Regions from separate parts of the Rhodoplanes sp. SY1 genome, predicted to be linked through region 1. Evidence: predicted binding sites of a transcription regulator. Region 1 holds the regulator's gene; each other region holds the start of a gene.
What was found. Region 1 encodes LexA, which represses DNA repair genes until DNA is damaged. Its sites were predicted from a motif close to TGTTCNNNNTGTGTTCNG; they were not measured.
Positions count from the first base shown of each region.

Region 2: the regulator LexA is predicted to act here: its motif matches at 1,889-1,906, upstream of recA (recombinase RecA).
Region 3: the regulator LexA is predicted to act here: its motif matches at 1,625-1,642, upstream of ABTU92_RS28320 (ribonuclease T2 family protein).

Region 1 is NZ_JBEOMB010000025.1:25,370-28,623, forward strand. It holds gene glp (gephyrin-like molybdotransferase Glp) at 1-1,039, shown strand, start outside; gene lexA (transcriptional repressor LexA) at 1,267-1,983, shown strand; gene ABTU92_RS08375 (ComEC/Rec2 family competence protein) at 1,999-3,254, opposite strand, start outside.
Region 2 is NZ_JBEOMB010000094.1:1,517-4,770, forward strand. It holds gene ABTU92_RS21365 (hypothetical protein) at 1-52, opposite strand, end outside; gene recA (recombinase RecA) at 722-1,804, opposite strand; gene ABTU92_RS21375 (hypothetical protein) at 2,040-2,516, shown strand; gene ABTU92_RS21380 (hypothetical protein) at 2,526-2,963, opposite strand; gene ABTU92_RS21385 (hypothetical protein) at 3,127-3,254, opposite strand, start outside.
Region 3 is NZ_JBEOMB010000203.1:3,197-6,450, forward strand. It holds gene ABTU92_RS28315 (NCS2 family permease) at 130-1,503, shown strand; gene ABTU92_RS28320 (ribonuclease T2 family protein) at 1,752-2,450, shown strand; partial or broken gene ABTU92_RS28325 (hypothetical protein) at 2,660-3,254, shown strand, end outside.

The DNA of each region.
Region 1 (3,254 bases):
GTTCGCCGACGTGACGGCGCCCGGCGCCCGGCTGCGGGTGATCGGCGAGGTGCCGGCCGGGCGGCCGTTCGACGGTGCGGTCGGCCAAGGCGAAGCGGCCCGCATCTTCACCGGCGGCGTGATGCCGGCGGGCGCCGATACCGTGGTGGTCCAGGAGAACGCCACCCGCGACGGCGACACCGTGACCGTCTCGGCCGCCGCCGGATTCTTGGGCCGTCACGTCCGCAACCGCGGCCGCGACTTTTCGACCGGCACCGTGCTGCTGCGCGCCGGCCGCCGCCTCTCGATGCGCGACCTCGCACTCGCCGCCGCCATGAACCACGCGGCCGTGCCGGTGCATCGCCGGCCGCGCGTCGGCCTGCTCGCCACCGGCGACGAGCTGGTGCCGCCCGGCACTTCGCCCGCCCCGGGCCAGATCGTGTATTCGAACGGCTTCGCCATCGCGGCGCTGGCCCGCCACGAGGGCGCCGCCACGATCGATCTCGGCATCGCGCCGGACCGGCTGGACGACACCGTCGCGGCGATCCGGCGCGCCCGCCAAGAAGGCGTCGACGTGCTGGTGACCACCGGCGGCGCCTCGGTCGGCGACTACGATCTGGTGCAGAAGGCGCTGGCGGCCGAGGGGATGCAGCTCGCGTTCTGGAAGATCGCCATGCGGCCCGGCCGGCCGCTGATGAGCGGCCGCCTCGGCGACATCCACGTGCTCGGCCTGCCCGGCAATCCGGTGTCGTCCTTCGTCACCGCGGTGCTGTTCCTGGTGCCGCTGCTGCGCCGCCTGCAGGGCCGCGCCGATCTCACGATCGCAGACGAGCCGGCGATCGCCGGCGCCGACCTGAAAGCCAACGACGAGCGCGCCGATTTCTTGCGCGCGACGCTGTCGAGCGATGCCGAGGGGCGACTCGTCGCGACGCCGGTGACGGATCAGGACTCCTCGCTGCTCGCCCCGCTCGGCCTCGCCGACGGCCTCTTGATGCGGCCGCCGCACGCGCCGGCCGTCGCGGCCGGCGGACCGTGCCGCGTGATTCGGCTGCCGGCCTGAGCGGCCGGGCCGCGCTGCGCGTCCGTGCGGCGCGGCGGCGGGAGCGGCCCGCGCCGGTTTTGCTCGCGCGAACCGCTCCTTAGGGCTAACCAACATTCGCCGCGACCCGTCGATTCCCCCGGCCACCATTAAAAGGTTGCAGAACACATGCCGAACATATAGGGTATGTTCATGATTTGTTTAGGCGGCTGCGATGCACTGCCCGAGCAAGCCCCGGGGGACGACGCATGTTGACGCGGAAGCAGTTCGAGCTGTTGCGGTTCATCCACGAACGCCTGAAGGAAAGCGGCGTGCCGCCCTCCTTCGACGAGATGAAGGACGCGCTCGACCTGCGCTCCAAGTCCGGCATCCACCGCCTGATCACGGCGCTGGAGGAGCGCGGCTTCATCCGCCGCCTGCCCAACCGGGCGCGTGCCATCGAGGTGATCAAGCTGCCCGAGTCGGTCGGCCACGGCGTCATGGCGGGCGGGCGCGCCCGCGGCTTCACGCCGAGCGTCATCGAGGGCAATCTCGGCCGGGTCCGGCCGCCCGCCCCGCAGCCGCAGGACGAGGACACGGCGCGCCCCGTCGCCGTGCCGGTGATGGGCCGGATCGCCGCCGGCACCCCGATCGAGGCGATCCAGACCAAGAGCTCGATCATCAACGTCCCGCCCGAGCTTCTGAGCGCCGGCGACCATTTTGCCCTCGAGGTGCGCGGCGACTCGATGATCGACGCCGGCATCCTCGACGGCGACATCGCGCTGATCCGCCGCTCCGAGAACGCCGACACGGGCGACATCGTCGTCGCCCTGGTCGACGAGGAGGAGGCGACGCTCAAGCGCTTCCGCCGCCGCGGCGCCTCGATCGCGCTGGAGCCCGCCAACGCCTCCTACGAGGTGCGCATCCTCCCCCCCAACCGGGTGCGCATCCAGGGCAAGCTGGTCGGCCTGATGCGGCGGTACTGAGCGGCGGAGCAACGCTCAGTCCGGCTCGATGTCCTCGATCGCCGGGGTGGCATCGGGCGGAGGAGCCGAGCGGGACGCGCCTGCGGCCGTGCCGCCGGCAGAAGGAACAGCGGGCCGAGCCGCGGCGGTCGGCGTCGGCGACCACGGACGGTCGTAGCCCGGCGCGCGGGCGCGGGTGACCGCGAAGCCATCCCCGGTCCGCCGCAGCGCCAGCGCGCCCGTGTCCTTCAGCATGGCGCGGTCGATCACGGTCGCCCGACAGCCCTCCGGCGGATCGCGCAGCGCGACGATCAGGGCCGCGCGGGCGCAGTCGTCGGCGAAGCTCTCGGCCGTGCGGGCCACCGCGACGGCCGCGCCATCGGACAGGCGGGCGACGCAGCCGGACGGATCGCAGGCGAAGCCCGCCGCGACGTCGGGTCCATCGGGCGGGCGCGCGTCGGCGTCGCCGGAGAGCCAGTCGCGCGCCGCGAAGTTCAGGCTGCCGATGCGCAGCACCGTAAGTCGGCCGTCGGCGCCGCGCACCGCCACCGCCTCGCCGCTCGGCGCGATCAGCACGTCGGGCTTTTCCGAAGCACCGGCGAGCAGCATGGCGACGCCGAGCAGGACTGCGCCCGTCCACCGCAGTGGCGTGCGCAGCAGCGCCACGACGACGAGGCCGGCGGTCGCGACGAGGAGCGCGTCGGCCCCGAAGGCCGGCACGCGGCCGACCGCGCCCGGCAGCGCCGCGACCCACTGGGCCACGACCGTCATCCAGTCGATGCCGGCGCCCATCAGGCGCCACAGCGGACCGTCGAAGCCGAACGGCATGGCGACGAGCGCGACGATCCCGACCGGCATCACGAAGCCGGAGACCACCGGCATGGCGCCGAGATTGGCGAGCACGCCGTAGGGCGCGACGCGGTGGAAGTGATAGGCCGCGAAGATCGTGGTCGCGAGCCCGGCGACCAGGGAGGCGACGAGCAAGGCGACCACCTCGCGGGCGCCCCACAGCGCCAGCCGCGCGGCGAGCCGGCTTCGCGGCGCCGCGGCGAGCCACGGCAGCCCCTTCTCGTAGACGGCGACGAGCGCCAGCGTCGCGGCAAAGCTCATCTGGAAGCTCGGATGCACGACCGCCTCGGGGGTGAGCAGCATCACGGCGAGGGCCGCGACGGCGAGGGTGCGCAGCGTGACGGCGCGGCGGTCGAGCATCACACCGAACAGCACGATCGCCGTCATCACGAAGGCGCGCTGGGTCGCGACCTCGGCGCCCGACAGGATCAGGTAGAAGGCCG
Region 2 (3,254 bases), on a different contig from region 1:
TCGTGGCCGTGAAGCGCAGGTCACCGAGGACCGCGGGCGGCCCCGCCGGCAAGGCGGGCGCGACGGGAGAGACGGGCGCGACGGGCCGGGAGGCGCCGGGCGACAGGGCGACGGGCGGCGACGGCGGCGCGGGGAGTCGCGACGGCTCTTGACGGTGCGGCCCTGCCGGCCCGGATGACGATATGCGCATCGTTTCGGCCTAGCCGAGACGCGGCGCGCCGGCAATCCGACGTCTCGGCGATCCGGCAGGGGGCCGGCGGCAAGGGGGGGGCAGCGGCAAGGGGGCCGGCAGGATGCGCGCGCGGGACATCGACGCACGGCGGACAGGCGCCCACGGGACGGGCGCGCGCGGCGGTGTGGTCGTCGCCGGCGCCGGCTCGACGCGAGGCCGGCTCGGGCAAACGCGCCTTCCCCGGCGCGGACATGCCCGCCCGGACATGCCCGTCCGAGCGATGGCGCGCGATACGGACGGCACAAGCGACACAGCGCGACGGCGTCCGCGAGCCGCGACGGCGAGAAGTCCGAACGTCTCCGCCCCGCACGATCACGCGATCACGCGATCGTCGGGCGGAGACGTTCGCTGGCCATCCCACCACGGTGGCTCAGCTCTCGAAGCACTGCGCAGCGCGGTCCGCCCCGATCGGGTCGAACCGCGCTGCGACGATCCCGTCCCGGCGCCGCCGCGACTGGCGGTGGCGCCGATCGCCGGCGGGCGACGCGCCTACTCCTCGCCGCCCTCGTCGTCGTCCTCCTCGGGCTCGCCGGCGAGAATCTGCTCGGCGATCAGCCCGGCGTTCTGGCGCACCGCCTGCTCGATCTTGGCGGCGACGTCGGGATTGTTGCGCAGGAACGTCTTGGCGTTCTCGCGGCCCTGGCCGATGCGGGTCGAGTCGTAGGAGAACCAGGCGCCCGACTTCTCGACGATCCCGGCCTTGACGCCGAGGTCGATGATCTCGCCGAGCTTGGACACGCCCTCGCCGTACATGATGTCGAACTCGACCTGCTTGAACGGCGGGGCGAGCTTGTTCTTCACCACCTTGACGCGGGTCTGATTGCCGATGACCTCCTCGCGCTCCTTGATCGCGCCGATGCGGCGGATGTCGAGGCGGACCGAGGCGTAGAACTTGAGCGCGTTGCCGCCCGTCGTGGTCTCGGGCGAGCCGTACATCACGCCGATCTTCATGCGGATCTGGTTGATGAAGATCACCATGGTGTTGGAGCGGCTGATCGACGCCGTCAGCTTGCGCAACGCCTGGCTCATCAGCCGCGCCTGCATGCCGGGCTGGGCGTCGCCCATATCGCCTTCGAGCTCGGCGCGCGGCACCAGCGCGGCGACCGAGTCGACCACCAGCACGTCGACGGCGCCCGAGCGCACCAGCGTGTCGGCGATCTCCAGCGCCTGCTCGCCGGCGTCCGGCTGCGAGATCAGGAGGTCGTCGAGATTGACGCCGAGCTTGCGGGCATAGACCGGGTCGAGGGCGTGCTCGGCGTCGACGAAGGCGCAGATGCCGCCCTTCTTCTGCGCCTCGGCGACGGTGTGCAGGGCCAGCGTCGTCTTGCCCGAGGATTCGGGACCGAAAATCTCGACCACGCGGCCGCGCGGCAGACCGCCGACGCCGAGCGCGATGTCGAGGCCGAGCGAGCCGGTCGATACCGTGTCCACCTCGAGCGGCTTGGTCGACTTGCCGAGCCGCATGATCGAGCCCTTGCCGAAGGCGCGCTCGATCTGAGTAAGCGCGGCATCGAGGGCCTTGGTCTTGTCCATGGAGGTATTCTCAACGACTCGCAGGGGGGCCGACGCCATCAACGCCTCCTCTATGCCCGGGATTCGGAGGGCCGACAACGCAGGCCGCGCCTCCATGAGCTAGACCGTACACCATCTGTTCTCATTTCGCAATATGTTCTCGTTACGTCCTTCATTCATACCGTCCGGCGCCGCGGCTCGCTCCCGGATCAAACCGCTGGTCGGCGGCTGGCGCGGCGCGTCGGGCGTGCTATGCGGCACGGTTCGGAGCCCCTGAAGCCGAAGGACTGCCGCCATGCCGATGCTGCGCCGCTCGTCGCTCGTGCCGATGTGGGCGACGTTCCTCGTCCTCGCCGCGGCCACTCTGGTGACGGCGCTCGCGGCTGCCGACCTGCCCGGACCAGACGACATCGCGGTGCCGGCGCCGACCGCGCCTCCGAGCCCCGATGCCGGTGCGAGCGGCGGCGATGCCGCAGGCGACGCCGCTTCGGATGACGCGCTCGCGGCCGAGCGAGCCGCCGTGCAGGCGTTCGGGGCGAAGACTCCGGCCTGTCTGGCCTGGGGCGACGGCTGCGTCACCTGCCTGAGAGGCGAGGACGGCAAGACCGTGTGCGCCAATCCGGGGCCGGCCTGCCTGCCGCGCGAGACGGCCTGCCTGCGCGTGCGCGACGTGCCGCCCGATCCGGCGCCGAAGAACGCCGCCCCGGCGGACGCACCGAAAGGCGCCGCGCCGACGCCTCCGCCGGCCTCCCCGGCCCCGCCGAAGCCGTGACGGCGGCGTCTACTTGCCGCAGTTCCACACCGGGCCGATCGGCGTGTCGGTCCAGCACGGACCGAAGCCGCCGCCGTTCCAGCGGCCCTGGTAGAAGCGGGCGCCGCCCCAGCCGTACACCCACTGCCACCCGCCCGGGGTGAGATAGCGCCGGCCCGGACCGTAGGGACGAGCGATCCACGAATCGCGCGATCGGTAGGGACTGGTGTCCTGTGGCGGCTCGTAGCCGGGCAGGAAGCCGTAGCCGCGCGACCGCCGCACCGTCACCTTCGTCCGCTTCTTGGCGGGCCCGGCAGCGGGCTCGGTCGTCCCCGCACCCTTGGCGGCGGACGGACCGGACGACGATGCCCCGGCCGAACCGGCGGGTGCGGCCGTCGCCGGGCCGGCTGTGGCTCCGGCTGTGGCTCCGAGCAGAGCGACGGCGAGAATCAGGGGGATGGGGCGCATGGCGGTCCTTCTGCCGGGAAAGCGCGGCGCAAAAACGGCGCCCTCACCCTAGCCCCGGACGCCGCCCGCCTGAAGGGCCCGCTCCGCCGCGACACGGAGCGAAACAGAACGCGGCGAACAAGTCCTCACCGGCCCGACCGTCCGGGCGCGCCGCGGCGGCGGCTCAGGCGTCGGCCGTGCGCGCGTGATGATCGTGCAGGAACACGGCGAGCTTTTCGCGCAAGGCCTCGTCGCGCTCGCTCGTGTGGCCGGCCAGGACGGCCTCCTCGAACAGGTCCTGCTGCACATCCT
Region 3 (3,254 bases), on a different contig from region 1:
GCCGGTGATCCACAAGCCGATGCGGCACGCGCCTTGCTCGCAATTGCGGAGCACACGACCGAGGGCTAGAACCGACGGCGGGGGCAGGGCGCCGCCCGTCGTCGCGCCGGCCCGGACGGGGGACGCGACATGACCGAGACTGCCACCACCTCTGCCTCGATCCACCGGCCCGCCCCCGGCGGGCCGACGCGCACGCCCGGCGAGCCGAAGGGCTTTCTCGACCGCTATTTCGGCCTGACCGCGAGCGGCACCACGGTGCGCACCGAGGCGATCGCCGGCGTCACCACGTTCCTGACGATGGTCTACATCGTCTTCGTCAACCCGACGATCCTGGCCAATGCCGGCATGGACAAGGGCGCCGTGTTCGTCGCCACCTGCCTGGCCGCCGCCGTGTCGACCCTGGTGATGGCGCTCTACGCCAACTATCCGGTGGCGCTCGCCCCCGGCATGGGGCTCAACGCCTTCTTCGCCTTCACGGTCGTGCTCTCCTACAAGTACTCCTGGCAGCAAGCGCTCGGCGCCGTGTTCTGCTCCGGCGTGCTGTTCTTCCTTTTGTCGATCTTCCGCCTGCGCGAATACGTCATCAACGCCATCCCGAAGACGCTCAAGCTCGCCATCTCGGCCGGCGTCGGGCTGTTCCTCGGCATCATCGCGCTCGAGCAGTCGAAGATCGTCGTCGCCCATCCGGTGACGCTGGTCACGCTCGGCGATCTGCGCCAGCTCCCCGCCATCCTGTGCCTCGCCGGCTTCGTGCTGATCGCCGCGCTGAACTCGCGTAACATTCTCGGCGGCACGCTGATCGGCATCCTGATCGTGACGCTGATCGGCCTGCCGTTCGGGCTCACCACCTACACCGGGATCGTCGACGTGCCGCCCTCGCTGGCGCCGACCTTCCTGCAGCTCGACTTCTCGGCGATCTTCGAGCAGACCTTCATCATCGTCGTGCTGAGCTTCCTGTTCATCGACGTGTTCGACAACGCCGGCACGCTGATCGGCGTCACCCACCGGGCCGGCCTGCTCGACGAGAAGGGCCATCTGCCGCGCATGAAGCAGGCGCTGCTCGCCGATTCCTTCGCGGCCATGTTCGGCTCGCTGATCGGCACCTCGACGACCACCAGCTACATCGAGAGCGCGGCCGGCGTCTCGGCCGGCGGCCGCACCGGCCTCACCGCCGTGTTCGTCGCGCTGCTGTTCCTGATGGCGCTGTTCTTCGCGCCGCTCGCCGGCATGATCCCGGCCTACGCCTCGGCGGCGGCGCTGCTCTACGTCGCCTGCCTGATGACCCAGGGGCTCGCCGAGATCTCCTGGGAGGACGTCACCGAGTACGCCCCCGCCGTGGTGGCCGCCGTGACGATGCCGCTGACCTACTCGATCGCCACCGGCATCGGGCTCGGCTTCATCACCTATGCGGCCGCCAAGCTCGTCTCCGGCCGCTTCCGCGACGTGTCGCCGGCCGTGATCGTCCTGGCGCTCCTGTTCGCCGGCAAGTTCGCGATGGGGTGAGTGGCCGCGGGGCGGAAGAGGCCACTTGCGTGTCCCGGCGAAAGCCGGGACCCGGGGGCGGCGTGTCCTGGCGAGAGCCGGGACCCAGGTCAGGCAAGCGAGAGCGTCCGGCTCGTGCTAATGTTCTTGAAACGTTCTACAACTCTGGTATTGTGGTCGCGGCTTCCGTCGTGCTGAAAGAGTGTGTGCGGAATACGGGGCGGATCATGATCGGGCGCGGGATGCGGGCCGCGGCGGCGGCCGTGGCGATGACGTTCTTGATTGCGACGATGCTGACGGCGTCGTGGGGCGTCGGGGCCGGGGTGACGCCGGCCGTCGCGCAGGACCGGCGGCAGAACGAGCCCGGGCAGTTCGACTTCTACGTCCTCGCGCTGTCGTGGTCGCCCTCCTTCTGCGAGGAGAGCGCCGAGCGCCGCAACGGGCGTCCGGCTCGCGAGGAGGCCGGCCGACCCGACCCGCAGTGCGGCGAGAGGCCGTTCTCCTTTGTCGTGCACGGGCTGTGGCCACAATACGAACGCGGCTTTCCCGAGTTTTGCCAGGTGCCGGCGCCGCGGCTGAACCGCGAGATCGTCTCGGCGATGCTCGACCTGATGCCGAGCCCGCGCCTCGTCTTCAACCAGTGGGACAAGCACGGCGTCTGCTCCGGCCTCGGGCCGCGCGGCTATTTCGAGGCGGTCCGCAAGGCGCGCGCCGTGGTGAAGATCCCGGACGCCTATCTCGAGCCCGACCGCACCCTGATGGTGACGCCGGACGAGGTCGAGGAGGCGTTCGTCCAGGCCAATCCGGGGCTCGGGCGCGACGCCATCGCGGTCGCCTGCAGCCGCAACCGGCTGAGCGAGGTGCGCATCTGCCTGACCCGCGATCTCGGCTTCCGGACCTGCCCCGAGGTCGACCGCCGCGCCTGCCGGCGCGACCGGCTGTCGATGCCGCCGGTGCGGGGCGGGTAGGCCGGGGAGCGGCGAGATCGGGACCGGTCCCGCGACGCCCGACACGACGAACGAAGCGGCCCGGCACAGGCGAGCGCGGCCCGCGGCACGGTGAACGAAGTCCTGCCGCGCCGAGCGAAATCCTCCGAACCCGAAAGGGTGCATTCTGCCCCTCCCGGCAAACCGGGGGGTGAGCCGCGGTGGACCAAGGTGTCTCCGGAGACGGAGACATGCGGCAAGACACCATCACGTTCACCCAGCGCCCGTTCGCCGAGCACCCGTTCACGGGCCGCCTGGTCAGCGCCGATGCGCTCACCGAAGGCGCCTCCGTCCGGGCGCGGCTGGAGGCCGACGCGCGGCTCGCCCTGCGGACGCTCGGGGTGTTCTACATCGCCCTGTGGGGGATCACGTGGCTGATCCTCGCCTATGGCGGCGAGGTTCTGCGGCCCGACCACGGCTGCCGCCTGGAAGGTCTTTCGGCGCTGGTCCTGTGGCGCTGCACCGGCGGGGCGCATCTGCCCGTGGTCGCCGATCTCGCCAACGGCGTGCTCGCCAGCACGGTCTGGGCGCCCGTCGTCGTGCTCGCCGCCGCCGTCCAGCCGGAGGTGCGGCTGGTCGCCTTCCTGGTGGTCGGCCTGCATGTCGTCGGCCTGCCGGCCGCGTTGCTGATCGCGATCCGGGGCGGCGAACGGCTGTGCGACCGCATCGCACGCCGCTCGTCCGCCGCGCCGCCCGGGGCCGACCCGTCGACGTCGGGGGCGGAGTCGCCGGTCGCGAAGGCGTCCCGGATCGCCGCGGTGGCCTCGGGCCCCGTCGCGGCGGACG